DNA from 4 places in the Hahella aquimaris genome. Region 1 is predicted to be linked to each of the others. Evidence: predicted binding sites of a transcription regulator. Region 1 holds the regulator's gene; each other region holds the start of a gene.
The links. Region 1 encodes LexA, which represses DNA repair genes until DNA is damaged. Its sites were predicted from a motif close to TACTGTNTANNTANACAGTA; they were not measured.

Region 1 (7,925 bases):
CCTAGTGAAGAAATACTCTGACCATATTTCCTTCCCGGTTGAAATGATAAAAGAAAATATGGACGTCGGGGACGAAGAGGAAGGCAAAGAGAAGACGGAATCCGCGCCTGAATTCGAATCGGTTAACGAAGCCACCGCTCTCTGGACCTTACCCCGTAACGAGATCAAAGACGAAGACTACAAAGAGTTCTATAAGCACATTGCTCACGACTTCAGTGATCCATTGCTGTGGGCGCATAACCGTGTGGAAGGCAAGCTGGACTACACCAGTCTGTTGTATGTTCCCGCAAAAGCGCCCTATGACTTGTGGAATCGCGAAGCGCCGCGTGGTCTGAAACTATACATCCAGCGCGTTTTCATCATGGATGACGCCGAGCAGTTCCTGCCGTTGTACCTGCGCTTCGTAAAAGGCGTCGTGGACTCCAACGACTTGTCCCTGAACGTATCGCGGGAAATTCTGCAGAATGACAAGGCGGTGGAAAGCATGCGCTCGGCGCTGACCAAGCGCGTGTTGGACCTGTTGTCCAAACTGGCTGCTGACGATGCGGAAAAATATCAGTCCTTCTGGGACGAGTTTGGCCGCGTGTTGAAAGAAGGCCCTGCTGAAGACTTCGCTAACCGCGAGAAAATCGCCAAGTTGATGCGCTTCTCCAGCACACACCAGGATGACGACAAACAGACCCAGTCTTTGGAAGACTATGTCAGCCGTATGAAGCAAGGGCAGGATAAGATTTATTACATCACTGCCGAGTCCTACAGCGCTGGAGTGAAGAGCCCCCATCTTGAGATCTTCCGCAAGAAGGGCATTGAAGTGCTGGTGATGCATGACCGCATTGACGAGTGGCTGATGAGTCATCTGAACGAGTTTGACGGCAAGCACTTCCAGGATATCGCCAAAGGTGAATTGGACCTGGGCGAAGTGGAAGACAAAGAAGAGAAGCAGAAGCAGGAAGAGGTTTCCAAAGAGGCGGAACCTTTGCTTAACCGCTTGAAGGAAGTGCTGAAAGACCATGTGGAAGAAGTGCGTGTGACTCATCGTCTGACCGACTCTCCCGCCTGTCTGGTGGTAGGAGCGTACGATATGGGCGTGCAAATGCGTCGCATCATGGAAGCGGCGGGTCAGGCGTTGCCCGAGAGTAAACCGACCTTTGAAATCAACCCTGAGCATCCTTTGGTGAAAAAACTGGGTGAAGAGCAGGGCGCGCGTTTCGAAGATCTGACCTGGGTGCTGTTTGATCAGGCGCGATTGGCCGGCGGCGAGAACCTGAAAGATCCCGCTGGCTATGTAAGCCGTCTGAATAAACTGCTGCTTGAGCTTTCTAATGCGGGCTAAGCCGCGTATAGCTAAGTAAGTCGCAGTAATAGAAAGGCCGCTATAATCAGCGGCCTTTTTTGTGGGAGTGACCCGTCCTGAATAGGTGTCAACCTATTTCAGGACTGGGCAGAAAGTTGGGTAGGTTTTGATTTAAGAAAGCTAGCGTCTGGCGGCGCGACGGACGGCTGAAGTTGAGAAGTCGCTGTCTCTCAGTCCGGGCGCAAAGTCACGAGGCCTTTCTTCGTTATCCAGACCGTCGACGAAATAACGCCCTGACTTCAGGTCGTAAATAACCTCCAACGTGGTCCAGGGGGCTTTCACCTCGTAGTAGTTCACCAAATGGGCTTCCGATACACGCCACAGCTCGCCTTTATCGTCATAGTCCTCCGCAACCAGCAGTTGCCAGGAGTCCTCGTCAAAGTACATGCGGCGCTTGTGATAGATATGACCCAACCCCTCACGCAGGACGCCTTCCACCACCCACACCCGGTGGGCTTCATAGCGGGCATGCTCCTGGTTGATATGGCCGGGACGCACGATGTCGTTCATGCGCAGGTTGCTGGAGTGCAGTTGGTAAGCGTTGTAAGGCACATACATGATCTTCTTGGCGATCAGCGTCCATTCATATTGGTCCGGCGCTCCGTTGTACATATCAATCTGATCGGTGGTGCGCAGGCCTTCGCTATTTGGAGCCTCGGCGTCGTAGGCCAGGTTGGGAGAGCGCCGCAGGCGACGTTCACCGGCCTGATAGCGCCAGGACTGTCTGGGAGAGCGAATCTGATCCAGCGTCTCATGCACCAGGTTCATGGTGCCAGCGAGCTTGGCGGGAGCGACTACCTCCGTCTTGAGATAGAAGATTTTGTTGTCAATGTCTTCCGGCCGATTGTGCTGCTGAGCATACACAAAGAAATACTCATAATCGGTTGTCACCGGCGTGTAAGAGCCGTCTGGAAGGGTGGCGGCGAACGAAGAGCGAAATGCAGCCTCTTCCCCTCGGTAGCGCAGGATATGGTTCCAGATGATCTCTACCCCCTGATTAGGGATCGGGAAAGGACTGGTGATCAATGAGCCTTTAACGCCCGTGCCGCGAGGCATCAGTTCCGCCTTGGCGGCGTTCTGCTTAAGGGCGGCGTAGACGTGGTCAGGGTAAGACGCGCTGCGACGGCTGGGATACACCTTCAGAATGTAATCACTGGGATACTTCTGCAGGAGAGCCTTGTGGCCTTCGGTCAGCTTGTCTGAATAATCCTGTGCATTACCGGTGTTAATGATGAAGCGTGGAACGTCCGCATCGAAAGGGTCGGCATGCCATTTGTCAGGATTGTAGTTCGCAGGCGGTTGCTTAATGCCTCCATCCCAAGAGGGCACTTCACCTCCTTCGCTTCCGGCCCTTTCGGCGCCAAGCGGCGTGAGATCCTGGTCCAAACGTGCAACCTGATCCGGCGGCGCCTTAGCTGGGGCGTTTTGCGCGATTAGTGAAAATACGAGTAATACCAGTGCGTTATTTATATTTTTTCTTGCGTTACGGCTATAAGCCATGTCTTTCTCACTCTCTTTCTAAAAGTAACAGACAGTTCCCTTACTTTCTCTCCCTGGACAAAATTATAGCAGTCTAAAATATTATTCTAGTTTTCTCACTAGCGCCTTTGTTAGCGTTTATGGCGGGTTGCTGCTGAACGTTAACTTGTGTAAGGGGCGAGCCTGGGGATCGGATGCTAAGCTATGAGAAAGAGGTTGCTGATAGTTGACCGCCATTTTTTGTGGAAACCTGAGTCGGATGAGGGGGGTAATAGTAAGAAATTTAGGCGTCTAAACGAATCGGAATTGCGCCTCAGGAAATAGTCCGGAGGGGAATTTTTTATTAAAGAACTTATGGTTAAAAACCTATACACTAATAAAGAGCAATTGTTGATGAGTTAAGGTATGTCTGGAAAGTGGCTGACTTTTGTTAATGAAAACCTGTTTTTCGCCAAGCTGCAGTTGCAGTGGAGGGATTCATCCTCAACGGTGGCGGAAAAGCAATGCGCCGGACGGGCGGCTTTGCGTTTTCTGCAGCAGGCATATGTCGGCTTCTTGAATGAGCTTGCGGAGCAGCGTCGCATCAAAGTTAAGGTTGAGACGCTCGCTGACTTGGAAGGCCAGCTGGAAGTCGAATCGCCAGAGGTAATCAGCATGAAACTGGCGGCGGCTCAACCTGATTCCTGGCTGGCTCAACTGCTGAAACAATTTGGGGAAATATCTCGCCCCCGAAAAAATGAAACGCCGCAGAATGAAAATATTATCGCCGCCACGTCCGCTCCATATGCAATGGAGTTAACGGCGATACTGGAGTCCATGCAGGCGTTCATCAACGAGATGAGAGAGCACAGTTTTGAGTGGTAGAGGTAAGCTTGAATGAAAGAAACCCTCTCAGGCCTCGACTGATAACAGCTTAGGAAAATGTATGAGGCGCCTGTGGCTAGTTTTCTGATGTGTTCGCTCCCGGGTGTTGGGACGATGGAAAACATTTCAGTGAGAACTTACGAGTAGGAGATTTGGAAATGGCATCAAGCTTCTTTGAAATTGTTCAATTGCCGAATGGTGATTTCGCTTTGCAACCCATGGGGGGCGGAAGCGAACATTTGGTGAAAATCAGCTTCGGTCAGGAAGCCAAGGCATATCTGGCGGAAAATGACGCAGCCGTTGCGCATGCAATGATAAATGCGGCGATTAAACTGGTAGGAGATATGCGGGAAGAGGCAATTCGCCAGTCTGAGGCGGAAGAGAAACCGAAAACCGTACACTAAAGCCCCCGGCTGCCCGCGCAAGGGCAGTCGGCGCTTCGTTCCCTGTTAGCGGCGGATAACGCCGACGCCCAGTCCTTCGATGTCCAACGGTTGTTGCGACAGATTCACTTCGATTGGTTCAAACTCTTCGTTTTCCGGCAGTAAAAGCACTTTGTTTTTTTGGCGCTGAAAACGCTTTACGGTCACTTCATCGCCAATACGCGCAACGACAATTTGTCCGTTATGGATATCAGTCGTGCGGTGCACCGCCAGTAAGTCGCCGTCGAGTATTCCCACGTCCTTCATGCTCATGCCTTTGACGCGAAGGAAATAATCGGCGGAAGGAGTAAAGAAGGACGGAGGCAAGTCGCAATATTCTTCAATATTTTCCTGGGCCAGAATGGGATAACCCGCTGCAACCTGGCCGACAATTGGAATCCCCTGATTTTGCGTTTCCGTCGCTGGCAACCTGATGCCGCGAGAGGCTCCGGGAACCATCTCTATAGCGCCTTTCTTCGCCAGAGCTTTCAGGTGCTCCTCCGCAGCGTTAGCGGAGCGAAATCCCAGGCGATTGGAAATTTCCGCCCGAGTAGGTGGATAACCCGTTTCCTCAATATGCTCGCGAATCAGTTGTAAAACCTGCTCCTGACGCTTGGTTAGCTTAATCACTCCACCCTCCGGCGACCCCAAAAAGGTCTGATAAAATCAGTGTACACTATATGTTTATCCATGTCTGTTTATGTATACAGTAATGGTGTGGGCAAGTAAAGAAAAAATGTCTAAGTGACTGAGGTTTAAGATGAAAACTCACATAGGGCTCCACTAGTTCAAGCGAAACAGTTGAATATTGACCAGCAACAAATGCCTATCATGGTTTATCGAGAGAATATAAGAGAATGTTTAGTTTCTCAGGGAGCAGCAGATGGGCTCGCGCATTTTGATTATTCAGGGGCACCCAGACCCTCAGGGAGGTCGATTTTGTCACGCTTTGGCTGACGCATATGCAGAAAGCGCGGAGACGGCAGGACATGAGGTGCGTAGGTTGGCGGTGGCGACACTGAGTTTTCCCTGGTTGCGTTCTAAACAGGAGTTTGAAGAGCAATTTCCGCCGGAGGTGATTATCGCCGCACAAAAAGAAATCCAGTGGGCTGAATGTCTGTTTATCGTTTATCCGTTGTGGATGGGAGATATCCCGGCGATATTAAAAGCTTTTCTGGAGCAGACGCTGCGTCCGGGTTTTGCTATAAGCGGCGGCGATAAATGGCCCAGGCGCTTATTGAAAGGACGCAGGGCGCATGTTGTCGTGACGATGGGGATGCCTGCGTTTGTATATCGCTGGTTTTATCGCGCGCACAGCTTAAAAAGCTTAAAACGCAATATCTTGGGGATTTGTGGCGTTTCGCCGATCCGAACCTCTCTGATTGGCGCGGTGGAAGATTCAAACCCTAAATCCCGAAAACAGTGGCTGGATAGAATGCGTGTGTATGGCGGTAAGGCGATATAGCCTTTGGTTGAACCAATGCATTATCGGCTTGGCGTTTTTGATACAATTTGATGCTTTTCTTAGACAGACCGATAAGTTCTACCGGTATATCTTCATTGCCCGTGCGGTACTTTCATAATCTGCGACGAATTCTTTATACAAGTTGTAAATCTCTTCAGGAATTGTAATGACGCCAGCGAATAGATGGTTTAGGGCCCCCTTTGTGGTTGGCGTTGTCTTTTTCATTCTCACTGTCAGCGCAATGACATGGTCGAAGGGCGGTGGGGAGCTTTTTAAATATTTTCGACACAATTCGGAGCAACCGGAAAAGCTATCAGAGTTACCCCCGCCGCTGCCGGCATACTGTCGAACTAAAGAGGATGAATCTTATTACGAGGAAGAGAGTGAGCCTGATTGCTATTTGGACGGAATGACGGGGCTTTCGGGTGACGAATTTGTTCTGGCTATATGGGGAATGGATCATCGTTGTGTGAGGGAAATGGTCTTCATGGAAGAACAAGCTCTTCTCAATATATTTTCAGAAGCCAACATGTCCGCCGTAGCGCAAACAGCCACTTCAGAATCATCTTATTTTCAAGACGATAACTTCTATGAACTGACGAACCTCACTCAATACTTGCATGCGGGATATGTGCTGGAGAGAAACCGCCCGCGTAAGAAGAAATTATATGGAAAGGCGTTGCAGAAGCAGGTTGCGATAGCTGTCGTCCAAGTTGCCAATAATGCTTTGCAAGGCTCTGCCGGAACAGGTAGCGCCCGATTGGCGGAGTTGTCTTTTAAACTGGTAAACAGTTCCGATAATCAGGGAGCGGTCGTCAATGACTCGGTCTCCTGGCTAGAGAAACTGGGCTCATTGACCGGCGCCAGTGGGCGTTATGATTCGGCGTTAAACGAGCTTTTCAATATCTACTATAAAGGCCATGACAATGACGCCTTTGTCGACATTGCCTCTCATGATTCGCAGTTTCCTAATGCACTCTATCGCTTCATTGTTGATAAAGATTCGTGGCTGGTAGGCGGCCGTGAGTATCTATTGATGAATGCCGTCAAAGAACTCGGACGCTTTTTGCAATATAAAACGATAAAGGATGATACAGGTCACTTCATACGTAGCTTGATCAACAGGTATGACCTGAGCCGTGACACGGCGAATGTGTGGAGCATTCTGGCCGGCTCAGTGGATTATTACGACAAGGCGAACTGTAGACTGTACAACGCCTGTGACTTTAGAAAGCGAGTCGAAACCGTTATTTTTCGTCGTGAGCGCGCGTGTGTCGGGACGGTCATAATTAGGGCCCAATCCATGACGGAGGATCAATTTGACTCCGCCTGTGAGGCTTTGTCACGGCGCGAAGACATCTTCCACGAGATGCTGAGCAGTGAACGAGAGCCTGTTGCTGACGACCAGAATGACACTCTGGAAATGGTTATATTTAAAGACTCAGACACATTCGTTGATCTGGGATGGCTATTGTTTGATTCCGATGCTGTGACCGCTGGCGGCGTTTTCTATGAGGGCGACCCTTTTGATGAAGCGAACCAGGCGCGGGTTTTGGCTTACCAGTCTGAGGATGTTTCAGACTCCCATCAGGTGCTGAATTTAGATCATGAGTTTGTGCATTATCTGGACGGACGATACACCATGTATGGTTTGGAGTCGGAGTATGTTGAAGGAAATGTCTGGTGGGCCGAAGGCGTCGCCGAATATATCGCCTTGTTGGAGCATTATCCAGACGCAGAAGAAGCGGCCTTAACAGAAATGGCGCGCTTTTCGGATATATTACACTCTAACTACAGTAGCGATGAGTCGCGTATCTATCATTGGGGTTATTGGGCGGTAAGGTACATGTTCGAACAGCATCCAGATGATGTTGAACGATTGGTGCAATGGTTTCGGCTCGGGCGTTACGAAGATTATCAAGACTGGATGGAAGATGAGGCGAAATCCTTGGATGCGGATTTTGCGAAGTGGATGACGACGATTAAAAAGGAGCTTCAGGTCGCCTCTGGCGTTTAAGGTAAAAGCCAAATCCTTGGCGTATGTTTAATAGATCCGTACTTTTAATTTCATTAGCCGTTTCGGCGGGATAATAGAGCTGTTGCAGAAGGCTCTGGCGCGTTGCCGGTCAATGGCCGAATTGAGGGAATGGGCGCGCCGAATTGTTGTTCATCCTCTTTGGCTTCTACATTTGCGCAAAACTCCATCAGCCAGGCATACCCGTAAGGGGTTATCTGTTCGGTATAGCGCAGCAACTCCGCGATGCGGAATAAGTCGTTAACGACCTTCTGCGAAGGGGACGTCTGATTCACTGTTACTCCTTAAACCTGTGTTCAATAATGC
Region 2 (7,925 bases), 2.2 Mb from region 1:
GATCATAAGAGCTACCATCTGAAACATTATCCCCAGAAAGCTTCTCAAATATATCATAAGTATCTCTAATTCTCAGAATGTTTAGTTCAAGTGCATCTTCTATATCCAGTATTATGTAACAAATATCATCAGCGGCTTCCATTAAGAATGATAAAGGGTGCCTAGCAAACTGGACGCTGTTACCACTACTTAAACCCAATTCCTCCATTACTTCTTCTACAAACTCCTTCTCTGACTGAAAAAAGTTAAATTTCCCCTTGGATTCAGCGATACAGTGATTAGAAAACCATGGATATTTCACCAAAGTCCCCAATGTCGCATATGTTAATCGCAGACCTCCATCGTTATAATTATTTTCTATTTTTGATACGATCCTAAATCCCTGAGCATTGCCTTCAAATATTTCAAAATCATTTCGTTCGCTTCGGCTTCTTAAACAAAGTTTGTGGCTATTTTCCTTAAACCAATGACGAATAGCAAATTCGCCTGCGTGCCCAAATGGAGGATTACCTATGTCATGCGCCAAACAAGCTGCATGAACAATTGCACCAATTTCTGGTGAGCATACACCTTGAGGAAGAACATCTTTTTTTGATAAAAAATTCCCTACTCTAAGCCCCAAGCTTCTTCCAACACTTCCGACTTCTAAAGAATGAGTTAAACGAGTGTGAACGTGATCGTGATGCGCTAAAGGGTGGACCTGTGTCTTCCTTCCTAAACGCCTAAATGCAGACGAAAAAACTATCTTATCGTAGTCTTTATTATATTCACTCCGCACCTCATCTCCCTTATGTGAGCTTTGTTGTCTTCTAGTAGAGAGTAGCTTTTCCCAGTCCATATAATATCCACCTTATCCATTAGTATATGTAACGCCTTTCTTTAGGGCTAAAGTGCAACCCTGTGGAAAATAGCTCCACACTACGCAGCGAAAATAGTATCAACTTTTAAGTTTCTGCGTGGCGTGACTCAAGCTTATTGACTGCTTTTCTAAGAACATCTATAACGTCTGCTTTATGCGTAGAATCAACCAACACGTATGGTTTATTCCCCATAATTCCAGCACTTACATTCTCAAACAACTTATCTATTTCAACACCCATCGACTTGGCTTCGTTTAATACGGCTACTAGAGCCTGCTCATATACATTCACTTCTGACATGTTCGCTCCTAAATTGAGTGCTTCTGATCCTACCCACCAATGATAGACACCCCGTTAAGCGAGTAAACTACGCTACAGAGGTGAACTATGACCAAACAGAAAACATCAAATTCCAAATCTCGCCAACGTTATTCCGACGAGTACAAGGCGGAAGCCCTGGCGCTAGCTCAACGTATCGGCGTGAGCGACGCCGCAAGGCAATTGGGTCTGCACGAGTCACAACTTTACAATTGGCGCAGTAAAGCCCGACTGGCGCAGGATCGTGGCGAAACGGAACAGCAACTGGCCCAGGAAAACGCCCGCCTGAAGCGTCAGTTGGCTGAACAGGCGGAAGAGCTTGCCGTGTTAAAAAAAGCGGCGGCGTACTTCGCCAAAAGTGTGAAGTGAGGTACGCCTTTATGCACTCTCACACGAGCCTTTTCCGCGTCACTTGCATGGCGAGAGCGCTTCAGGTCTCAAGAAGCGGCTACTACGTTTGGCTCCATCGACAGAAAGCCCCTTCTCTGCGACGACAGCGTCAGCAATCCCTGGACATCCAAGTTGGGGCCGCTTTTGATAAAGCTAAAAAGCGTAATGGGGCGCCCCGGCTGACCAAAGACTTGGCGCAACAGGGAGTCCAGGCTAACCGTAAAACGGTGGCCAGAAGCATGCAACGCTTGGGCTTGAGAGCGAAAGCCGCCAGAAAGTTTAAGGCCACCACTCACTCCAGGCATAGCCTGCCTGTGGCGGAAAACCTTCTTCAGCAGGACTTTAATGCAACGGAGATAAATCAAAAATGGGCGGGTGACATCACCTATTTGTGGACGGAAGAAGGTTGGCTGTATCTAGCCGTCGTGCTGGACCTGTTCAGCCGTAAAGTCATAGGCTGGGCGATGAGCAAGCGAATGAAATCGGAGCTGGTCTGCGACGCCTTGCGCATGGCGTTGTGGCGTCGACGTCAGCCCAAAGGGGTGATCGTCCATTCAGATCGAGGTTCCCAATATTGCTCAGAAGCCTATCAGACGTTGATTCAGGCGCATGGGCTTCGTTGCAGCATGAGCGGCAAAGGCAATTGCTATGACAATGCCTGTGTGGAAAGCTTCTTTCACTCCCTGAAAGTGGAAGCGATTCACGGAGAGCGGTACGCAACCCGACAAGAAATGCGTGAAGCCGTGTTTGAGTATATCGAAGTGGATTACAATCGAATCCGCCTTCATAGCGCAAATGGCTATCTCAGCCCAGAGAGTTATGAAGCATCGAAAGTCGCTTAATGACGTGTCTAATCTTTGTGGGCAGGATCATTCTTTATTGAGAAACTTAACATTTGTATATCCCGCATGCGCGTTTATTAAGCTCACAACTCCGAAGTCACTTCCTCCAATCTATTGATTCCATTTAAAAAAGCCCAAAAAATCCAAACAACCTGAGTCACGAGTAACATTGAGTGTTCATATGCAAATTCGTATGCGATCTCATTACCACCTTAAGTATAGCCACTAGATTATTGAACCATCGTTAAACCATGCCACTTGATTCTGCAAGCCGTGAGAGTTTCTTGACACGTCAGAGGGATACTGTATTTTTATACAGTATATTTTGTCATTTTAGAGGTCACAATGCGCGTATCGCTACTTGGTCGCAGCGGTGCAAGGATGCGCAGGCGTTTACTCCCGTTGTTTTTGGAGCACGTTTCAGCCGGGTTTCCGAGCCCCGCCCAGGATTACATAGAAAAAGCCCTGGACCTCAACGAGCTATGTATCAGGCACCCCGCCGCCACGTATTACGTCCGCGTTCAGGGCGGCTCGATGATAGAAGCCGGTATCTATTCCGGTGATATCCTGATAGTGGACCGCTCCCTTACCGCCAAGCACGGCGACATAGTTATTGCAGCCTTACACGGCGAGTTCACAGTCAAAGAATTACAGCTCCACCCTACCCCTTGCTTGCTCCCCCGAAACAAGCGCTACAAGCCCATAGACGCGCCTGAGATTGAAGTCTTCGGCGTGGTGTCAGGCGTTGTCCGGATACTCAGCAGATGACTTACGCCCTGGTTGATTGCAACAACTTCTATGCGAGCTGTGAGAAGCTCTTCCGACCCGATTTGAAGGACACGCCCGTCCTGGTACTCAGCAACAACGACGGCTGTATTGTCGCCCGCTCACGGGAGGCCAAAGCGCTTGGCTTTCCCATGGGCGCGCCTATCTTCAAGTTCCGCGACCTAGTTAGACAACACGGCGTGGTTACCTTCTCATCGAATTACGCCCTTTACGCGGACATCTCCAGCCGCGTTATGCGCACCCTAGGCGAGCTGGCTCCGGTGTGTGAGGTCTACTCTATAGATGAGGCGTTTCTCGACTTGTCCGGCGTCTCAGCCTGTTTGGATTTGGTCGAGTTCGGCCAGCAGGTCCGCCAGACCATCGGGCAATGGATCGGCATTACCGTCTGTGTGGGCATCGCTCCGAGCAAGACATTAGCCAAGCTCGCCAACCATGCAGCCAAGCGTTACCCAGCTACCGGCGGCGTGGTCGATCTCTCCGACCGCTACCGTCAGCGCCGTTTATTGACCCTTACGCCGGTTTCGGAGGTCTGGGGCATTGGTTCAAAGCTTGCCGCTCGCCTGGGCGCTCTGGGCATTACCACCGCCTTAGAGCTTGCCGAAGCGAACCCCGCCCTACTCCGCAAGCGCTTATCGGTTGTGGTAGAGCGCACGGTTAACGAGCTTAACGGCGTTTCCTGTATTGAGTTAGAAGACGCCCCGCCACCCAAGAAACAGATCATCTGTAGTCGTTCATTTGGCGAGCGCATTACCTGCTTTCAGAACATGCGTGAGGCCGTATGCGAATACGCAAGTCGCGCCGCCGAAAAGCTCCGCCGGGAGAAACAGCGCGCCTCCGTCATTACCGTGTTTATCCAGACCGGCAAATTCTCCAAAGGTGAACCATACTACTCCAATGCAGCAACCGGAAAGCTGCCTTTTCCTTCTGACGATACCCGCGATTTTATAGAACTTGCCAGGGTGTTACTGGAGAGGATCTGGCGGGATGGCTACCGCTATTTGAAGGCCGGAGTAATGCTTTGTGACTTCTCCCCTCCTGGGGTTTGCCAGCGTCATCTATTTGAAGAGGACGAAGGGAGGCGCGGTAGTGTGGAGCTTATGGAGACACTAGATAAGCTGAACCGGGGAACAGGTGGCGTTGTTTGGTTTGCTGGACAAGGTATTCAACAGCCCTGGGGAATGAAGCGAGGGAGGCTTTCTCCTGCTTATACTACTAGGTGGGGAGATATACTCACAGTTGGATAAGAAAGCTTTCTTTTGACTTTTATTGGAGTCACAACCAAGATCAAAGGAGGACACACCATGCCATATAACCGAGATATACTTGTAGCCATAATATCAGCGGTAGTAACACTATTTGCAGGGTATGCATCTGGAATATTTGAGTCAAGAGTTTCAGAAAGCCAACTAAACACCATAGCTCGGAAAATTGTGGACGAGGAAGACTATAGAAAAGTATTAATAAATAAAATGAAGGGAAACAAAGATTTTAAAGGTGAAGATGGCCCTCCCCCAGACCCAAGAATAGTTGCAGACTTACTTAAGCCATCAATTGAAGTCATAGTAGAGAATAATTTAAACAGTGAATTAAGAAACGATATAACCGAAATAAAAAACAAGCTTGTATTCGTTGATAAAAATATAGACTTACTGCTAGCGTTTAAAAGTAGGGTAACTGATCGCAACAACTCAAATTGTAGAGTTGTGGATGGCCCAAGTAACGGAGGACATTTTTACTGTAAAAAAAATGAGTATGTCGCTGGAGCGGTAAATTATAGTCAGAACAATTATACTGTAGATATGATAATTTGCTGCACGTTCTAGTTAAAAGCAAAATCACCAAGGCAGCTTCACTGCGAACGCGTATTTTCTTGATAAAATCTGAAATAGGTTTATGGGCACGGCCACTTCCGGTGAACGGCCTTCTTTACAAACTCCAATGCATCGTATGACGTTTGCGGAACCCTTCCAAGAAGTTCTTTCTTTACCTGCGCCTTAACTTCGCCATGTGTCACACTTGGTGGAACGCACCATTCATCCATTGAACTATAAAGTGCATCAATGGCCCCATCGCAAAAGCCGCGAGCATATTCGCTCTTTTCAGCATCCTGACAGGCTGCATACAGATGTAAGGCAGATATCGGGGTTGCAATTCTCTCCGCATGCGACACAGGAGACTCAAGCAAAAAGAACAGTGAGCCCCAAAGCCAGCCGCCCTTCCAGAGTAGCTGTTTATTAGGTAAATTTTTCACTGAGTTAGTAGCCCTCTAGAATACTGATTGTAATAGCCCACAATATAAAAGTAAGAATTGTAAAACCTACAGCCCCGAATATTTGAAAGTGGATAATGCTAGCGATAACAGTGAAGCCACTAGCCAAAGTTCCAAGCCCAAATACTAGAACCCAAAACCATCTTTGAGTAACTAGAACTAAAGCAATAATCCCCAATATTATTAGTATTACTTGCTCACCCATGATTTTACCTGTGTTTTTCGTAGCACTCTGAGCCTTTTGCTTTCATGCAACAAATGTAGCTCCACTCTTGATTACCAGTAAGATTTTCAGATGAAGCAAAACTATGAGCCATAGAACCGCACTGGCTAAGACCATGTGCCACACCAAGGTAAGGTAATATTCATTATTGTTTGGATAATAGAAATAAGTGTTATATGTAGCGTTTTCTATTTCACCACAGGAGAAGTCTGAATAGCTGCTACATTCATCGCCACACCCTTGAACGAGAAAAGAAAGTATTACAATTATATGTATTGATGAAACTCTCATATCGCCCCACGACCCAATGTAAAAATCAATAAATCCTCATTAAAAATTGACAACAAAAATCATTCATTTGAATTTCAAACAGGAGCAACCAACTCAGTTATCAACCCAAATTTCATGCGACTTTTAAGAAAGAATTAATTACAACCCTCATCCAATATAGCATCCTTCCAATTGATAGCTCTTTTAATTACACTACAATCAATCTTCGCACCGCGTAAATCAACACCAGAAAGGTCGACATCTTTTATTATAACTCCAGTTAAATCTGCCTCACTAAACACTGCATTCACTAGCGTAACATTCCACAATTTAGCTCCGGTTAGATCAGCATTTGTGAAGTCAGCATGATCAAGAGATGAGTTCTTTATCAGAACATTAGCAACAATTGCTTCTCTAAAATTTGCCCATGACAAATTAGTGTCAAGAAAATATGAATCCGTTAGGTCTGACTTATAGAATTTTGCGCCTACAAAGCTAGCCCCCACAAATTTTCTATCAATGATTTTACTGTATGATATATCCGCATTGTCAGCCACTAAAATAACTTTGCTTACATCAGGCCATACAAAGTCATTTAGAAAGGCCTTTCGCAAGCTCACAACTGAAATCTTATAAGACTCACCTTTCTCCATATTATCATTTCCTTTAACCTCAGCCTTATAAAACAACTTCCTTGTATCATCAAACACACTTATCCCAGTTATATCTTCTACATTTGGAGCTTCAGTTTGAATCGACTCAATTTCAACTAAACGTTTAAATGCGCCCTCCCTAACTCCTTGATTATAAAATGGCATCGAGTCAGCCAATTCATTTTCATTACTTAAATCAACCTTATAACTATAGAGGTAGTTAAGTATTTTATCTCTCTGATCATTTTTATCTGCTCTATCCTGCCAAAAAACTTGATTAGCGATCATAAAGGCCTGAAATGAAGAAATTTTCAAATTTAAGTAGGCGGACCATGCGAGCAAAAAAGATGAGAATACTCCAAGAACAGAAACCCATAATTGAATTGATGATTTTTTATTATAATTTTTAGTCAGCCCATCTAACAAAAAAAAGCATTTTTTCAAATCTTCTGACAACCTTTTATATTTCTTCTCAAAAGTAGAACATTTCTCGTCTACAGCTTTTTCCAAACTGGATAATTTGACATCTAAAAGCCGGCTGCCGGAATCTTTTTCTTGGTTATCGGCAGACATACCAAAAATTACTCTTTAGCATTTCAGATCACACTTCATATGCATTAATTGGCACTCCCGATACAGAGAGCCGCATCAACCCAAGCGACACCAGCCTTAATCAAGGCACCAGCCTTAATCAAGGCACCAGCCTTACGTCGATCCAAACTGGGCATACGTCGCACCACATATGAGAGGTTTTCTCCCGCCATGTAATAAAGCCTTAAAACTTCTCCCATTTCTTCATCACGCGCCCGCAGCTTGGACACAGCCAAATCCACCTTGGCCGCCTCCTGATCCGTAATCACCGGCGACCGCACCGAACTCCCCGCCATCCGCGCAAACGGCGTCGACGACGGATAGCCCACGTTATCTGTATTAAATTTAGACCACCGCGCCCACTGTTCCAGCAACCACGCGGTTTCATCTACTGCTCGTCTCATCGTTTTACCTCTATCAGTTCGTTTTCAATAAGTTGGATATGTGTCCACGCCAACCAATCCATGGTCAGTTGTTCCCGCTCGGATTTGGTCAGCTCTTTCCCCTGGTCAAACCTCATGTGACAAGGCGGGCACAGTGGGAACGTGGCAGCGTCTGACGCCTTCAATCCCCTACCCTTGCCGTGCCTCAGCAGGTTGGAATGGGCAGCCTGAGAGCCACCCTCTATGCCACAGGCCGCGCAAGGCAATTGCCGGATGGCCGCTAGTAGTTTGTTGTTTCGATAAATCACGCCCCGTACCTCATCCGCTCCGCCCTCTTGTT
Region 3 (7,925 bases), 3.3 Mb from region 1:
GACGGTAACAAAGTCCCCAGGTTGGAAATGCCTGCTGAAGCGATTGTTAAAGGCGATAGCAAAGTGGCGGCCATTGCGGCTGCTTCTATACTAGCTAAAGTAGAGCGTGACGAAGAACTGGATAGATTAGACGCTATATTCCCCGGGTATGGGCTGGCGGGACATAAAGGCTACCCTACGGCTCAACACTTATCCGCTTTGAAGGAGCTGGGGGTGACGGAAATACATCGGCGTAGTTATAAGCCGGTGCAGCAGTTGTTGCAAGGTGATTAAAGTGGCTAAGCATATCGTTAGTAACCTTCCCATCAGCGCCGTCGCCGCTGTGTTGCTATTCTGTTTTGGCGCGTCCGTGCAAGCGGAAATCTATAAGTGGGTTGATGAGCATGGAGAAGTGCATTTCAGCGATACGCGTCAGCACAAAGACGCCAAAGTTATAAAAGTGCAGCCCAATGTTACAGACGCGCAGAAGCGCGACGCTGAGCAGGTTGGTCAGCGCTATCAGCGTATCTATGAGCAGTATAAGGTTGAAGAGGCCGCGCGGGTCGCTCATGAAAAAGAGCGTGCGGCTCAGAAAGCCAAGGTAGATAATTACTGCGCGCAGCTTAGGAAGGATATCAATCAGATTGATCAAGGATACGCCTTCGCCCGCATTAAAGATGACGGCACGCCTGAGTATGTTTCTGACGAAGAAATTGCCCAGAGGCGTAATAAGTTGCAAGCGTTATATCAAGAAAAGTGCGCCCCTTAGCATTCGTTAAAAAAAGAGGGCTTGAAGCCCTCTTTTTAGTTCTGAAGCCCGGCGCTGACCCAGATCAGCGCGCCAAGTCTTTAAGTTTGCCTTTGACGCCTTTCCAATCATCCGCATCAGCCGGCGCGTCTTTTTTCTCCGTGATATTCGGCCAGACGCGGCAAAGCTCTTCATTCAGTGCGATAAATTCCTTTTGATCTTCCGGCAACTCATCCTCGGAAAAAATGGCTTCGGCGGGGCACTCTGGCTCACACAGAGCGCAGTCGATGCATTCGTCCGGATCGATAACGAGGAAGTTAGGGCCCTCATAAAAGCAGTCCACCGGGCACACTTCGACGCAATCGGTGTATTTGCACTTGATGCAATTTTCGGTAACAACAAAAGTCATGGTCTGATCCCTTATTATGAAACTCTGCGCGATTGCTCAGTGACCGTTGGGCCGCGCGATTTAGTATTGTAGAAAACCCTTTCGGCGCAAGCAACCCAGGCATCCTTGCAACGCCCGGGATACCTGAGTTTTCAGGTGTTCTCACTCATCGATTTCAGCTCATACAGCATATTTAATGCGTCTCGCGGAGAGAGCGAATCCACGTCCAGCTTTTGCAAGCGGGTCTCCACTTCGCTTGGCTCGATTCGGGCGAACAAATCGTCCTGGAGCGAAGGCGTAGGAGCCGTCAACGCAGGCTTGGACGCGCCGCTTTCCAGCTGTTTCAATTGCCTTTGCGCCTGATTGATGACCTGAGGCGGCACGCCCGCCAGTTGCGCCACCTGTATTCCGTAGCTCTTGCTCGCCGGACCCTCGTGTACAGTATGCAGGAAGACAATGCTGTCGTTGTGCTCCGTAGCGGTCAGGTGCACGTTGGCGACATTTGCGTGCGTCTTGGGTAGCGCGGTCAGTTCAAAGTAGTGTGTGGCGAACAAGGTAAAGGCCTGAATTTCTTGAGCTAAATGCTCGGCGCAGGCCCAGGCCAGTGAGAGTCCGTCAAAGGTGCTGGTGCCGCGGCCGACCTCATCCATCAAGACCAGACTCTGGCGGGTGGCGTAATGCAGGATGTTGGCGGTTTCCGTCATTTCCACCATGAATGTGGAGCGTCCGCCAGCAATGTCGTCCGAGGAGCCCATGCGGGTGAATACGCGGTCTATCGGGCCGATGGCCACTTGAGCGGCGGGCACGAAGCTGCCGCAGTAGGCCAGGATGACAATACATGCGGTCTGGCGCATGTAGGTAGACTTACCGCCCATGTTCGGGCCGGTAATGATCAGCATGCGATGTTTGTCCTGCAGATCCAGATCGTTGGGGACGAAAGGGTCCTGGCTGACCTGCTCAACAACTGGATGACGACCGCCTTCGATATGCAGCATATGCTCATCTGTGAGGTCCGGGCAGACCAGATTCAGTGTCAGCGCTCTTTCAGCAAAGTTGGACAGCACATCCAATTCTGATAGGGCGCGAGCGCTGTCCTGAAGAGGGGCGAGCTGTTCTGCGATGGTTTCCAGAATCTGGTCATAGAGCATCTTCTCCCTGCTCAATGCGCGGCTCTTGGCGCTCAGAGCTTTATCTTCAAAAGTTTTTAGCTCGGGTGTAATAAAGCGTTCGGCGTTTTTCAGTGTCTGGCGCCGAATATAGTCAGCGGGCGCCTGGTCGGATTGTGTGCGGCTCAGCTCGATGAAATAGCCGTGAACGCGGTTATAGCCCACTTTTAAAGAGGACAGCTGCGTGCGTTCTTTCTCGCGTTTCTCAATTTCCAGCAGGTAGTCGCCTGCGTTTTCACTGATGCCCCGCAATTCGTCCAGCTCTTCATCGAAACCCTGGCGAAGCACGCCGCCATCGCGAATGACGACAGGAGGATTTTCTTCTATAGCGCGGGCGAGAAGGTCTGCGATGTCTGGAAACTCACTGATTTGTTTGGCCAGGCGGCGCAAGTGAGCGTCGCTTAGCTCCTCCATCTGCTTCTGTAAGTCAGGCAGGAGCGTCAGAGTGTCCCGCAAGCGGGCGAGGTCGCGAGGGCGCGCCGAGCGTAGCGCTACCCGAGACAGGATGCGTTCGCTATCGCCAATCTGTTTGAGTGTCTCGTGTAATGCTTCGAACTGATAGTCTTCCAGCAGCTCTTTAATGGCGTTTTGACGCTGGCGCACCTCTTCCTGGCTGCGCAACGGACGATTCAGCCAGCGACGTAACATACGGCTACCCATGGCGGTGGCGGACTTGTCCATGACCCAGGCCAGCGTGTGTCTGGAATCTCCCGCTAAATTAACGTCAATTTCAAGGTTTCTGCGACTGGCGGCGTCAAGGATGATGGAGTCTTCGCGGCGCTCCCGAATCATAGTGCGGATATGGGGGAGTTGAGAGCGCTGCGTCTCCTGAGCATACTGAAACAGGCAGCCGGCGGCTTCAATGGCGACGCTCATGCCTTCACAATCGAATCCAGCCAGGTCTTTAGTGCGAAACTGCTGACATAGCAGGCGTTGGGCTGTTTCCTGCTCAAAATACCAAGGTGGCTGTTTTTGAACGCCAGTGTAGTTTTCCAATAGCGTCAGGAAAGGGAACTGCTCGCTGATTAGAATCTCTGCAGGGCGTAAGCGTTGCAGTTCACTGGCTAACGCTTCGGCTCCGCGCACTTCCTGGATCAAAAAGCGTCCTCCGGCGATATCCAGAGTGGCCAGACCGAATAAATCCTTATAAGCGCTTATCGCTAAAAGTAAGTTGTCCGACTTCTCTTCCAGAAAGGCTTCATCGCTGAGCGTGCCTGGTGTGACGACTCTGACGACCTTACGTTCCACCGGCCCTTTGCTGGCGGCGGGGTCGCCAACCTGTTCGCAGATGACGACGGATTCACCAAGGCGAACCAAACGGCCGATATATCCCTCTGCGGCATGGAAGGGAACGCCCGCCATCGGAATGGGCTGTCCGCCGGATTGGCCTCTTTGCGTCAAGGTGATATCCAGCAGCTCAGCGGCGCGGCGGGCGTCTTCGTAGAACAGCTCATAGAAGTCGCCCATTCTATAAAAAACGAGCTGATGAGGATGTTTCGCCTTGATGCCAAGATACTGTTGCATCATTGGCGTGTGTTGGGGTTTGATTGCGGATTCAATAGCGGACATGACAGAACAAAAGGATTGTGTAATTTTATGAATGAAGGCGGGATTGTAAGGGAAAGCCATGGCCTTAATAAAGGAGGCCGACTACTGTCCCGGAGCGTAATGCATGACCTTCCTATATTAAATTGGGGTTGATGGTGACGGAATGAACGATGAGATCAAGAGTCTGGCGGCGCGTTTAGGCATAATCCTGGGGGAGCGGGGCCTGAAGGTGACGACAGCTGAGTCTTGTACCGGCGGTGGAATCGCCTATGCGATTACCTCTGTCGCGGGTAGCTCGAATTGGTTTGAGGAAGGCGTGGTCACATACTCCAATGAAGCCAAGCAGTCGCGTTTACAAGTGTCGCCAGCGACTCTGATGCGATGCGGCGCAGTCAGCGAAGAGGTTGTGAAAGAGATGACGCTTGGCGCTTTGCAACGTACGCAGGCGCAGCTTGCTATCGCTGTGAGCGGAATAGCGGGGCCTGGAGGTGGGACCGCAGAAAAACCCGTCGGACTGGTTTGGGTTGCGTGGAGATTTCGGAATGCGCTCTTGGCGCAGAGCTTTCATTTTTCCGGGGATAGGGAGCAAGTGCGTCTGCAGTCCGTTGTGGAGGGATTGCGGGGAGCGATAGCGGTGTTGGAAAGCAATTTGTAGAAAATTTAAGCGTGACTTTGGACGTTGGGTTGTGGAATAATGCTGTCAATTTATACAGTAATTCTGGGTTGGAATAACAACTCGTACCGGTTAAATGAAATAAAGGGTGTTTAAGAATGGATGACAATCGTAAGAAGGCGTTGACGGCCGCTTTATCACAAATTGAGCGTCAGTTTGGTAAAGGCGCGGTCATGCGGATGGGGGAGCAGCCGAGAGAAATTATTCCTTCCGTCTCTACTGGCTCGCTTGGACTGGATATCGCTCTTGGCATCGGCGGTTTGCCATATGGACGTATTGTCGAGATCTATGGACCGGAGAGTTCCGGTAAAACCACTCTGACTCTGCAGGTGATTGCAGAAGCGCAGCGCCAGGGCAAAACCTGTGCGTTCGTTGATGCGGAGCATGCGCTGGACCCTATTTACGCAGAGAAGCTTGGCGTTAATATCGATCAACTGCTGGTTTCCCAGCCCGACACGGGCGAACAGGCTCTGGAAATCGCCGATATGCTGGTTCGCTCCGGCGCGGTCGATGTCATCATTATCGACTCCGTTGCTGCGTTAACGCCGAAGGCGGAAATCGAGGGCGAAATGGGAGATTCCCACGTTGGTCTGCAAGCCCGTTTGATGTCACAAGCTCTGAGAAAGTTGACCGGTAGTGTTAAGCAGGCGAATTGCTTGATGATCTTCATTAACCAGATTCGTATGAAAATCGGTGTAATGTTCGGGTCGCCAGAGACCACTACTGGCGGTAACGCGCTTAAGTTCTACGCTTCCGTTCGTCTTGATATTCGCCGCGTTGGCTCCGTGAAAGAAGGAGAGGAAGTCGTTGGTAACGAGACTCGCGTGAAAGTGGTGAAAAACAAAGTGTCGCCGCCTTTTAGACAAGCGGATTTTCAGATCATGTATGGCCGCGGTATTTACCGCACGGGAGAGATTATCGATCTGGGTGTGAAAGAAGGCTTTGTTGATAAGTCTGGCGCTTGGTATAGCTATAAAGGCGACAAGATTGGTCAAGGTAAAGCCAATTCATCCCGGTATCTGGAAGAGCATCCTGAAATTGCGGTAGAGATCGAAACCGCCATCAGAGATAAATTGATGCCAAAGATGCCAGCAAAAGAGAAAGAAGCGCCTGTCGCCCCAGTTGAGGCTGAATAAGGCCAAATCATACTGGACGTGTTTGCTCCATTCAAAATATAAGGGCGGCCTTAGAGCCGCCCTTATTGCGTTTCCTTGTCCATATTCCTTCTCTCTATTTTTCCGTATCGAGTATTGTCCTTTGTCGGATGAAGTGTTGACCGGGCTAGAGGACTTTCTTGGTCATAATCTTGGAAGGCTCACTTTCCATGCCGTTTATGTCCAGTACGGTGACAGCGAAATAGTGAACGCCTCTTTCCAGGTTGGAAAACGCATACTCATACTGCTGATCCCCAACTTCGACGTATTGCCAGTCGTTGTCTGATTCATGTTGGTGGTACACGCGGTAGCCTTCTAATTCATATAGCTCGATTTCGCTACCGTCTTCCCGGGTATATGGCGGTTCCCAGATGATAAACGCGCTACGGGCGTAGTTCGTTGATTGTTTTGCTGCGGCGATTTGGGGAACGTCCCCGTCGATACTGGAAGAGTCGCTTCCAGATCCTCCACCACCGCCACACCCTGTTAAAACAGCGCTTGCTAGAGTGAAGCTGAAAATGGCGGTGATAGATCTACAATTTGATTTGGCGCGGTGAAAAATACTTTTTAAGTATGAAATGGCTTTGAGCTCAAAGTTAACTTGATTCAAATCATTCCCCTATTAGTAGAGTTAGAGTTATAAGTTGGCGTTATAAACAGATAACGCCCCGCGCTCTTAGTCAGGATTCGTGCCAATAATAGCGGGGTGTCGATAATTCATATTAAAAACAAAGAGTTAGACTTTTTGTTTATCTCTTTCTGGATTTGGACTATTGTGAAAAGGGTTGCCTTTTTCTTACCAGAACGCCGGCATTTGAAGTTATTGCTATAAATTTCAAATAGTTAGATTGTCTGCAATTGGCGACAGCCATTGTAGAAACGAAAATGTAACTTGAGCAGTTGTGGAGAGGGAGAACGAATATGAAGTGGGTCGTATTGCTAGCTATCGTGGTCGCGGTCGTGATTTGGGTGGTTAATAGTCGGAAACGAAACCCTGTGAGCGATCCTGAAGTCAAAGAGCTTGATCAGAAGCGCTATTACGTGACGCCACCTAAGCCGGGTGACCTAGAACCTGAGGATAAAAGCGGCACGCAATACTAATTTGGCGGAAGGTTTTAAAGCGGTAATGGCCAGCTGCTTTTAGTCAGAGCGACCATGACGATATAGGCGAACGCTGTATAAGCGCTAAGTCCGAACAGGATGCGAGTCCCTTTTGTCTTGCCTCTCTTGAGCGCGAAAACGCCTAACGCGATGTAAATGATTAACCCCACCACTTTTGCGGTGAGCCATCCATTATGGAAGGGGTATTGCTGGAGCTTGAGCGCTAGTCCTATGGCGCTCAGCAGTAGTACCGTGTCGATAATGTGCGGAAGAATCTTACTTAACTTACGCTGTAAGAGCGGGCTTTCCAGAATCATCCAAATGAAGCGCAGGGTAAAGGACGCGAAAGTCAGCGCAACGCAGGTCATATGAATGTGTTTGAGCAGCATGTAGCTCATAGTGGGCTCCTTTCACAGCTTCTTTATTATTTAGGTTTGTTTGAACGACGGCCGCCTATTAGAAATTCTTTCCTTAAAAACTTAAAGTGTTAGTCAGTATTTCTTTATCTATTGCGCGTGACGCGCAGCCTTCATTAGGTGGTTTCTGAGCGATGAGTAACAACATAAGAATCGATGTGACAACGGACGATTTTGACCTTGGAGAGGAATCGCGTCGATTGACGAAGGGCGATACCCGTATCGGCGCGGTTTGCAGTTTTGTCGGCTTAGTGCGTGATTTCAGTGATAAGCCTGATGTTAAAGGACTTTATCTGGAGCACTATCCGGCGATGACGGAAAAGTCGCTGGTTAAAATTGCAGAGGAAGCTTCTCAGCGCTGGGACTTGAATGGGGTGCGAGTCATCCATCGAGTGGGCGAACTTTGGGCGGGAGATCAGATCGTGTTGGTAGTGACCGCCAGCGCCCACCGTGGTGACGCTTTCGCCGCCTGTGAGTTCATCATGGATTATTTAAAGGTGCAGGCGCCATTCTGGAAGAAGGAACTGACGGCGGGAGGAGAGCACTGGGTAGAAGCCAAAGAAAGCGATCAGGCCAGGGCTGGGGAGTGGAGAGCTGAGCCTGAATAGCAGCAATGAGCTGGGGCGAGCAAAGTGGCGCGAGTGCTTCTGTTATTTTTCCGTAGGCTTGTCCAGATGGGCCAGTTCATCCAGCGTATTGATGTTGCTGAACATCTCTGGACAATCGCTGAAGTCGATTTGCTGCAAGGGGCG
Region 4 (7,925 bases), 1.4 Mb from region 1:
AAACGCCAAATCATTGTATGGACCTACCCATTCGGTGGCGTCAATAGCGCCGGTCTGCAGGGCCGTGAATATTTCTCCGCCAGGCAGCTGCACAGGCGTGCCTCCCGCCCGTTGCAATACTTCTCCGCCCAACCCAGGGATACGCATCTTGAGGCCTTTCAGGTCATCCAGAGAGTTGATCTCTTTGTTGAACCAGCCTCCCATCTGCACGCCGGTGTTGCCGCCAAGCATAGGAATGACGCCGAAAGGTTCATACAGTTCACGCCATAATTCCAGACCCCCGCCGTAGCTGATCCAGGAGTTGATTTCCTGAGCGTTCAAGCCGAAGGGAACGGTGGAGAAAAACTGTGCGGCGGGAATTTTGCCTTTCCAGTAGTAAGCTGCTGCGTGGCCTGCTTCCGCAGTGCCCTGGGAGACGGCGTCAAACACTTCCAGCGCGGGAACCAGTTCTCCGGCGCCGAAGACTTTGATCTTCAGACGACCGTCGCTCATACGTTCGACTTCTTTGGCGAAGCGCTCTGGAGCCTCGCCCAGTCCTGGGAAGTTTTTAGGCCAGGAAGTCACCAGCTTCCACTGGATGGTTTGCTTGGGCGCCTGCTGGGCAACCGGGGCCGCCGCTTCTTTCTCGGCGGAGCATCCGCCCAACAGCATTCCCAACATGCCTGCGCCCATCAGGGAAAACAGATAGCGTCTTTTCATTCGATTGCGTCTCCTTTGTCTTTATTCTTATGTGATCTCGGCGCCTTGCGCAGCCAAGCATCCAGCGCCAGTCGCCAAGCCATCCAAATGGGCGGGTAAAGCCTGCTTAGATGAGCCGGCGAGAAGGCTGCGCTCCGCAGTATAACTCTATTGTCCGGCAAAAGGACACTGGCGGAGCGCGCACAAAATCTAACGGGTCACTTAACAGCCATACAGTTCAAATCACTTCCAGTCTGGCGTATGAAAGCACCAACCATTTACTGCCCTGATCATCAAAGTTCACCTGAATACGAGAATGCGGCCCACTGCCTTCATAGTTCAGCACGACGCCTTCGCCAAACTTCTCATGTCGCACCCGCTGTCCAAGTGAAATACCCGACTGCTGCGCGGATTCGCCAATAGCCCCATGCGCCGGCCCACGATCCCAAAACATAGGCTTGCTTACGACAGAGCGCAAACGCACTTCACGCAATAGCTCATTGGGAATTTCGCGGACAAAGCGAGAAATGGAGTGGTATTTATCCTGACCGTATAAGCGGCGACTTTCCGCAAAAGTAAGCACCAATTTTTCCATCGCGCGAGTGATGCCGACATAGCACAGACGGCGCTCTTCCTCCAAGCGACCCGCCTCTTCCAGCGCCATCGAGTGAGGGAACAACTCTTCCTCCATACCTGTCAGAAAGACCAGGGGAAATTCCAAACCTTTGGCGGAATGCAGCGTCATAAGTTGCACAGCATCCTGATCCGCATCCGCCTGACGCTCGCCCGCATCCAGCGCCGCCTGGGTCAGAAACTCCGCCAACGGCGATTCATTGTCGAGCGTTTCATACTCAGCAACCGCATTCACCAACTCTAGCAGGTTTTCCTTACGCGCTTCCGCCTTATCTCCCTTTTCATTGGCGTGATGCTCCAATAGGCCGCTGACATCCAACATATGCTTGGTCAGATCCTGCAAGCTGTTCTCTTTCGCATACTCACGCAGGGTTTCGACTATTTCAATAAATTGCTTCAGACCAGCCCCCGCCTTGCCTTTAAGCAAGCCTGCGCCAACCGCCGCCACCGTAGTCCGCCATAACGATTCTCTGCGCTCGCGAGCGGCGTCGCGCAATGTCTCCAACGACTTGGCGCCAACGCCGCGAGGGGGGATATTGACCACCCGCTCAAAGGCGGCGTCATCATGAGCGAAGTGAGCCAGACGCAAATACGCCACAGCGTTTTTAACTTCCAAACGATCATAGAAGCGCAAACCGCCATATATCCGATAAGGCACGCCGCGGCGAATCAGCGCTTCTTCCAATACCCGCGATTGCACGTTGGAGCGATACAACAGCGCCACTTCCGAACGGGAGCGCCCCTGATTCACCCAGGACTGCACCGACTCGACGATATAATTGGCTTCATCCTGCTCGTTAAAAGCGGCGTAAACATCAATCGCCTCACCGTCTCCTTGATCCGTCCAGAGCTGTTTGCCAAGGCGGCTCGGATTATGGGCAATGACGTGGTTAGCGGCCCGCAGAATAGTCTGCGTGGAACGGTAGTTCTGCTCCAGACGCACCAACGCAGCTTCGCTGAAGTCATTCTGAAAACGCTGTATGTTCTCAATCTTGGCCCCGCGCCAGCCGTAGATGGACTGGTCGTCGTCTCCGACCACGGTCATGGGGACGCGATCCCCCGCCAACACGCGCAGCCAGGCATACTGAATAGTGTTGGTGTCCTGAAACTCATCCACCAGAATATGTTGAAAGCGTTGCTGATAATGTTGCAGCAAATCCGGCTTCTGCAGCCAGAGTTCATGAGAGCGCAGCAGTAACTCGCCAAAGTCCACCAGCCCACTCTGCCGACAGTATTCGTCGTAACGCTGGTATATCTTGTTCATGGTCTGCCGCCAGGCGTCGCTACCAGGCTCAATATGTTCCGGTCGCAGCCCTTCGTCTTTCTGGCTGTTGATAAAATACTGCGCCTGGCGCGCAGGCCACTTGGACTCATCCAGTCCCAGCTCCCGAATCACCCGCTTCAGCATGCGCTGCTGATCATCGGAGTCGATGACCTGGAAGTTTTCCGGCAGGCCGGCTTCCCGCCAGTGCGCGCGCAACAGTCGATGCGCCAGGCTGTGAAAAGTGCCAAGCCACATGCCGCGCGTAGGAATATGCAACAGCGACTCCACCCGCTCGCGCATTTCCCGCGCCGCCTTATTGGTGAACGTCACCGCCATTATTGCGTGAGCGCCAATGCGCTCAACTTGAATCAACCATGCCATGCGGTGCACAAGAACGCGGGTTTTGCCGCTGCCGGCGCCAGCCAGAACCAGCAGGTTGCCGGCGCTGGCGGTAACCGCCTCACGTTGAGCATCGTTAAGCGGGTCCAATACCGCCGTTACGTCCATTGCTGAGACTTACCTCTCTTTGTTTGAAGGGCTTTGTTGTTAACGGCTTTCCGCGAATGACATGTCAGGGAATTTAACCGCAGACCAATCTCCGATTTTATTCGAAGTGCTTGTGCGCAAGTTCACTATCGGGTTAAATGGGACAACGAACAAAAAATAACAAAATGTTACATACAATAAGCACACTGAACCGCCAACCGGAGTCGCCGCCTTGCACATTTGCGGCGATTAATACTGGATAATTTTACAGCCTATTACAACATTGCATCGCTGCTTTTCAGGTTCGCCGACCGTCAAAAAGCAGATATGACGGGTTTGTTTGTGCGGCGGGATTCCAGTGAAATCGGACAATTATACTAACATGCACCCCGGGACAAACGATATTCAAGCAAGCAGTTTAAAGCTGATGTCGACCATGGCGCGCCCCAAACCTCTTATGGTGCGTCGGGAGCAACTCATAAAGCTGGGGCGACGCAGTCGTCACGCCGCCGCATTGCTTTTTTTAATCACAATGGGGTTCGTCGCCACCGCCTTTCCTCACCACGCTATAGCGCCACTGATCGGTCTCGCTGCGCTGGGTGCTATCTGTTCACTTCTGCTCGCCGCCTTCGGCTCACAGGCTCAGGCGCAATTGCAGGATGAGAGCGTCAACCTACCCCGCAACGTCGCCAACCTTAGCAGGCTTTATGTATTGCTCAGCAGCGCAATCGCCACTGTGTTGGGGCCGATAACCGCTTACGTCATCCTGGATCTCCCTGCATCATGGCTGGACAGCCTCACTATCGCACAATTCTTAGGCGCAGGCCTTCTGTCCTTTTTTCTTGGCGTCTGGCGCACCCCATTTATTATTCTTAGCGCGATGCCTCTTCTGTGGCTTGCGGTGCTGTTACAGGGCAGATCGCCCCTCCCTCCAGAGTTACTGACCAACGCCGCCATTCTCAGCGTCTTCCTGTATCCGCTCGCCGCGCTATGGTACCTCGCGTCCAGTCGCTACCTTAACCAGAATCTGCAGATGCAAGGTTTGATCGACTATCTGGATAACGCCCGCTCCGCCTCAGAGCAGCTTAATCAACAGCTCGCCTATGAAATAACCCGCCGCGAAGCAATCGAACATGAACTGCGGGAAACGCAAAAGGAGCTTGAAGACGCAATCTGCGAGCGCACCCACGAATTGTCCGAAGCCAACCGTATTCTGAGTCAACAAATCAAGCTGCGGAAAAATATCAGCGATGCGCTGATGAAAAGCCAGACCCGTTTATCGCAAGCCATTGAAGCCACCGGGTTGGCCTTGTGGGATTGGGATATACCAAGAAACTCCCTTTATCAGTCTTTCTTTCACGACGCCTTTGGTCCTCGCGAAATGTCGGCGACCGCCTTCGTCGAGCGTATGCATGGACTGATACATCCTGACGACCGTCCACGCATCAGAAAGGAAATGATGCTGTGCCTGAAAGGCTTGAGTAACACTTATCGGGTGCAGTACCGCGTCACCACCGCCAAAGACGCCTGGATATGGGTTGAGGATTGCGGCAAACCGGTAAGCTTCGACAAGCTTGGCCGCATTACTCGCATGATCGGGTCGCGCCGCGACATCAGCAAAGAGAAAAGTCGCGATGAACAGCTGCTTCTGGCCAAGTCTGTCTTTGATCATACGCCTCAGGGCGTCTTCGCGCTGGATACCGAGTTCCGTTTTCTCACCGTCAACAACGCGTTCAGCCAGATTACGGGTTACGAAACTGAAGAAGTGATCGGTAGCAGTCTTGAGGATTTCAGCAAGGCTCCCAACAAGCGACAGGTTTTCAGTCGTATTCGCGACGAGCTGTCATTGCGGGGCCGTTGGCAAGGCGAGTTATATGAAAAGCGCAAGTCCGGCGATTTCTATTGTCAGTGGCTGCAAATTACTTCGGTTATTAATACAGAAGGCGCCACTACGCACTACGCCGGCCTCTTTTCTGACCTGACTGAGCGCAAGCAGGCGGACGAAAAGCTTCACTATCTGCTCAACTACGACGAACTGACCGGGCTGGCGAATCGCATGCTGTTCCGCGAGCGTCTGGATAAAATTCTCCGCAAAGTAAGGGAGCAAGGACTCAGCATTAATATGCTGCTCCTGAATGTCGACCGTTTTCGACAGGTAAACGAAAGCCTGGGGCAGGACCGAGGGGATGAGCTGTTAAAGCAGGTTGCTACGCGCATCTCACAAACCGCATCCCACGCACATACCTTGGCGCGCCTTGGTAGCGATGAATTTGCAATTCTCACCCCCGCGAAAAGCCGCTCCCAAGTGAGCCGCTTCTGCGAGCAACTACTGGATGAACTGAAAGCGCCATTCAATATCGATGGCCACGAGTTTTATGTTTCAACTTCAATAGGCGTCACTCAGGCCCCTGACAACGGCTGGGAAATCCAAACCCTGATGCAGCAAGCCAATATGGCGGTGCGACAGGCGAAATACCTCGGCGGCAACACCTATGAGTTTTACAGTCGCATGTTGCGCAGCATGTCGCGTATGCGTCTGGAGGTGGAAACCGAGTTGCGCCGGGCGATACAGAATCAGCAGATGGAAGTCTTCTTCCAGCCCAAGCTATCGCTGGATAGCGGCCGCATTACCGGAGTTGAGGCGCTGGCGCGCTGGCGGCACCCGCAGAGGGGTCTGATCGGCCCCAGTGACTTTGTGCCCATGGCGGAGGAAAGCGGCTTAATCACCGAGCTGGGAGAACAGATGCTCGGCGCAGCCTGCGCTCAAGCCGCCGCCTGGAGCCGGGAAGGGCTGGATAATATCCAGGTATCCGTCAACCTTTCCGCTCATCAGTTACGTCAAAGCAATTTGCCGCAGATGGTGCGTAAAGTCCTGCAGGACACAGAGCTTCCCCCTCACCTGCTGGACCTGGAGCTGACGGAAAGCACGCTAATGGAAAACATGAGCCGCACCCAGTTTATGCTCTCCCGTCTGAGAGAGATGGGCGTACGCATAACCGTGGACGACTTCGGCACAGGATACTCCTCTCTCTCCTACCTCAAACGCTTTCCGCTAAACGCCCTGAAAATAGACCGGATGTTCATCAAAGACGCACATCACAACGCCGATGATGCCGCTATCACCCGCGCCGTCATAATGCTGGGTAAGAGCCTTAACCTGGAAGTCATCGCCGAAGGAGTAGAACACGAAGGACATTTGGAATTCCTGCGGGAAAGCGGCTGCCACACCGTGCAGGGATACCTCATCGCCGAGCCGCTGGGGGCAGAACAGATGGCGAACCTGTTGCGAAAGCAACGCATCGGTTCTGCAGCCCTGCAAAACCCATCACCGGTTATTCAATAACGTCAGCGACTTTAGTCAGTGTAATCCTGCTTCGCTTTTGTCTATTCTTAAAACACGTTTTTCAATCTCGCCCCAAAGGCGAAATCACGGGCTTACCCTGCCTACTGATTCCGCTATCGGGCTCATAAACACACCAAGGTAGTTGGATGGGACGCCCCCACGATATATTGAATTGGCTTCGACAAAACCGGGACAGGCTACGCAAAAGCGAACAGAAAGTGGCGGAGTGTGTGCTGCGTAACCCCAACGATGTTATTCACATGCGTATCGTTGATCTGGCGACTGAGGCTGGCGTCAGCGAACCGACCATTGTGCGCTTCTGTCGCACCATCAGTTTTGACAGCTTTCAAAGCTTTAAAGTGAGCCTGGCCCAACAGCTTGCAAGCATCCAAAAGCAAACGCCATTCCCAATAAACTCCGGAGATAGCCTGCAGCAGGTAGGCGCCAAGATATTCAGCGACGTGCAGTCGTCATTGCAGCAGGTCTTCAACCAACTCGCCTGGGAGCGAATTGAGCAGGTATGCGCCTGGATTTCCGAATCCTCCCGCTTATATTTTTTTGGCTATGGCGCATCCGCGGCCGTGGCGGCGGATGCGCAACAGAAGTTCTTTCGCTTAAAACTAGATACCCAGGCCTGCCCGGATCCAGATACGCAAATGCTGATCGCGGGTCTGGTGGAAGCGAACGATATTATAGTCGCCATATCTCACAGCGGCCGCACCAATAACCTGATTCAATCCTGCATGCGGGCGCGGGCCTCCGGCGCCAGAGTTGTCGCTATCAGCCCGCCGCAGTCAGCATTGGCCAATATCGCCAATCTCAACATCGGCGTCTCCGTGGACGAAGACACTGACGCCTTCACGCCCTTGGCTTCTCGTTTGGCCCACCTAATGGTTTTGGACACTATCGCCACCAATCTGTTTCAAAAACTTGATGAGCGTCATGCACGAAAACTCAACCAAGCTAAAAAGAATCTCAGCTCGTTGCGACTCTCACCTAATTAATTGTATTATCGGTGAAATAATATACAGCATAAGACCGACGACTCCTCAGTCGGCTGGACAAGGCATCGCACCAACGCAGGAACGGATTGGTAACACGCGTTATCAAGCAGTAAGCCGGTTGTCATTCCAGTGTAAAAAATAACAACTACAGTGAACCGTCACTAGGCTAAGGGGAAAGCCATGCAAAACATGAATCAACCTTCCGATTCCGTCGCCAGTACAATTCTTGACGTTTTTTACGAGTCCGAAACGCAAGAGAGGAAAAGCAAAGAAAAGCAAGCCTCCAAACGACGTCTTCAAGCCCGTCGGGCAATAGAGGACTACCTGGAAAACAAGCGGTTGCGCGAGGCTACCGAAGACTACTACTTTTCTAAATAAACGCATTTCATAGCGTTCTTCGCGTACGCTCCCACTTCCTCCCGGACGCGTACGCACGTCCTCCGCTTGACTAAGCGGACGCTGGATATTTCGTCAAAATAAACCAGACTTGTTGATGCCGGCTAACGGCTGAAACAGC

Region 2: a site for LexA is predicted at 2,712-2,731, ahead of umuD (translesion error-prone DNA polymerase V autoproteolytic subunit). Genes of this name have one in related genera too.
Region 3: a site for LexA is predicted at 4,525-4,544, ahead of recA (recombinase RecA). Genes of this name have one in related genera too.
Region 4: a site for LexA is predicted at 3,315-3,334, ahead of uvrD (DNA helicase II). Genes of this name have one in related genera too.

Annotation. Positions count from the first base shown of each region.
Region 1 is NZ_CP132203.1:3,642,503-3,650,427, reverse strand. Features, by position in the region: gene htpG (molecular chaperone HtpG) at 1-1,333, shown strand, start outside; gene O5O45_RS16135 (DUF1329 domain-containing protein) at 1,475-2,683, opposite strand; gene O5O45_RS16130 (DUF6586 family protein) at 3,239-3,697, shown strand; gene O5O45_RS16125 (hypothetical protein) at 3,856-4,101, shown strand; gene lexA (transcriptional repressor LexA) at 4,147-4,749, opposite strand; gene O5O45_RS16115 (NAD(P)H-dependent oxidoreductase) at 5,003-5,584, shown strand; gene O5O45_RS16110 (collagenase) at 5,751-7,601, shown strand; gene O5O45_RS16105 (hypothetical protein) at 7,655-7,894, opposite strand.
Region 2 is NZ_CP132203.1:1,449,509-1,457,433, reverse strand. Features, by position in the region: gene O5O45_RS06825 (deoxyguanosinetriphosphate triphosphohydrolase) at 1-838, opposite strand, end outside; gene O5O45_RS06820 (hypothetical protein) at 945-1,160, opposite strand; one part of gene O5O45_RS06815 (IS3 family transposase) at 1,248-1,518, shown strand; one part of gene O5O45_RS06815 (IS3 family transposase) at 1,518-2,410, shown strand; gene umuD (translesion error-prone DNA polymerase V autoproteolytic subunit) at 2,756-3,178, shown strand; gene umuC (translesion error-prone DNA polymerase V subunit UmuC) at 3,175-4,440, shown strand; gene O5O45_RS06800 (hypothetical protein) at 4,498-5,019, shown strand; gene O5O45_RS31930 (Rap1a/Tai family immunity protein) at 5,088-5,366, opposite strand; gene O5O45_RS06795 (pentapeptide repeat-containing protein) at 6,114-7,184, opposite strand; gene O5O45_RS06790 (antiterminator Q family protein) at 7,229-7,606, opposite strand; gene O5O45_RS06785 (hypothetical protein) at 7,890-7,925, opposite strand, start outside.
Region 3 is NZ_CP132203.1:350,230-358,154, forward strand. Features, by position in the region: gene rnhB (ribonuclease HII) at 1-273, shown strand, start outside; gene O5O45_RS01755 (DUF4124 domain-containing protein) at 275-748, shown strand; gene fdxA (ferredoxin FdxA) at 813-1,136, opposite strand; gene mutS (DNA mismatch repair protein MutS) at 1,268-3,850, opposite strand; gene O5O45_RS01770 (CinA family protein) at 3,993-4,484, shown strand; gene recA (recombinase RecA) at 4,601-5,638, shown strand; gene O5O45_RS01780 (fibronectin type III domain-containing protein) at 5,784-6,266, opposite strand; gene O5O45_RS01785 (hypothetical protein) at 6,578-6,757, shown strand; gene O5O45_RS01790 (SirB2 family protein) at 6,772-7,155, opposite strand; gene moaE (molybdopterin synthase catalytic subunit MoaE) at 7,308-7,781, shown strand; gene mobA (molybdenum cofactor guanylyltransferase MobA) at 7,824-7,925, opposite strand, start outside.
Region 4 is NZ_CP132203.1:5,074,104-5,082,028, forward strand. Features, by position in the region: gene O5O45_RS22395 (TRAP transporter substrate-binding protein) at 1-699, opposite strand, end outside; gene uvrD (DNA helicase II) at 917-3,082, opposite strand; gene O5O45_RS22405 (EAL domain-containing protein) at 3,489-6,404, shown strand; gene O5O45_RS22410 (MurR/RpiR family transcriptional regulator) at 6,551-7,408, shown strand; gene O5O45_RS22415 (PA3496 family putative envelope integrity protein) at 7,589-7,786, shown strand.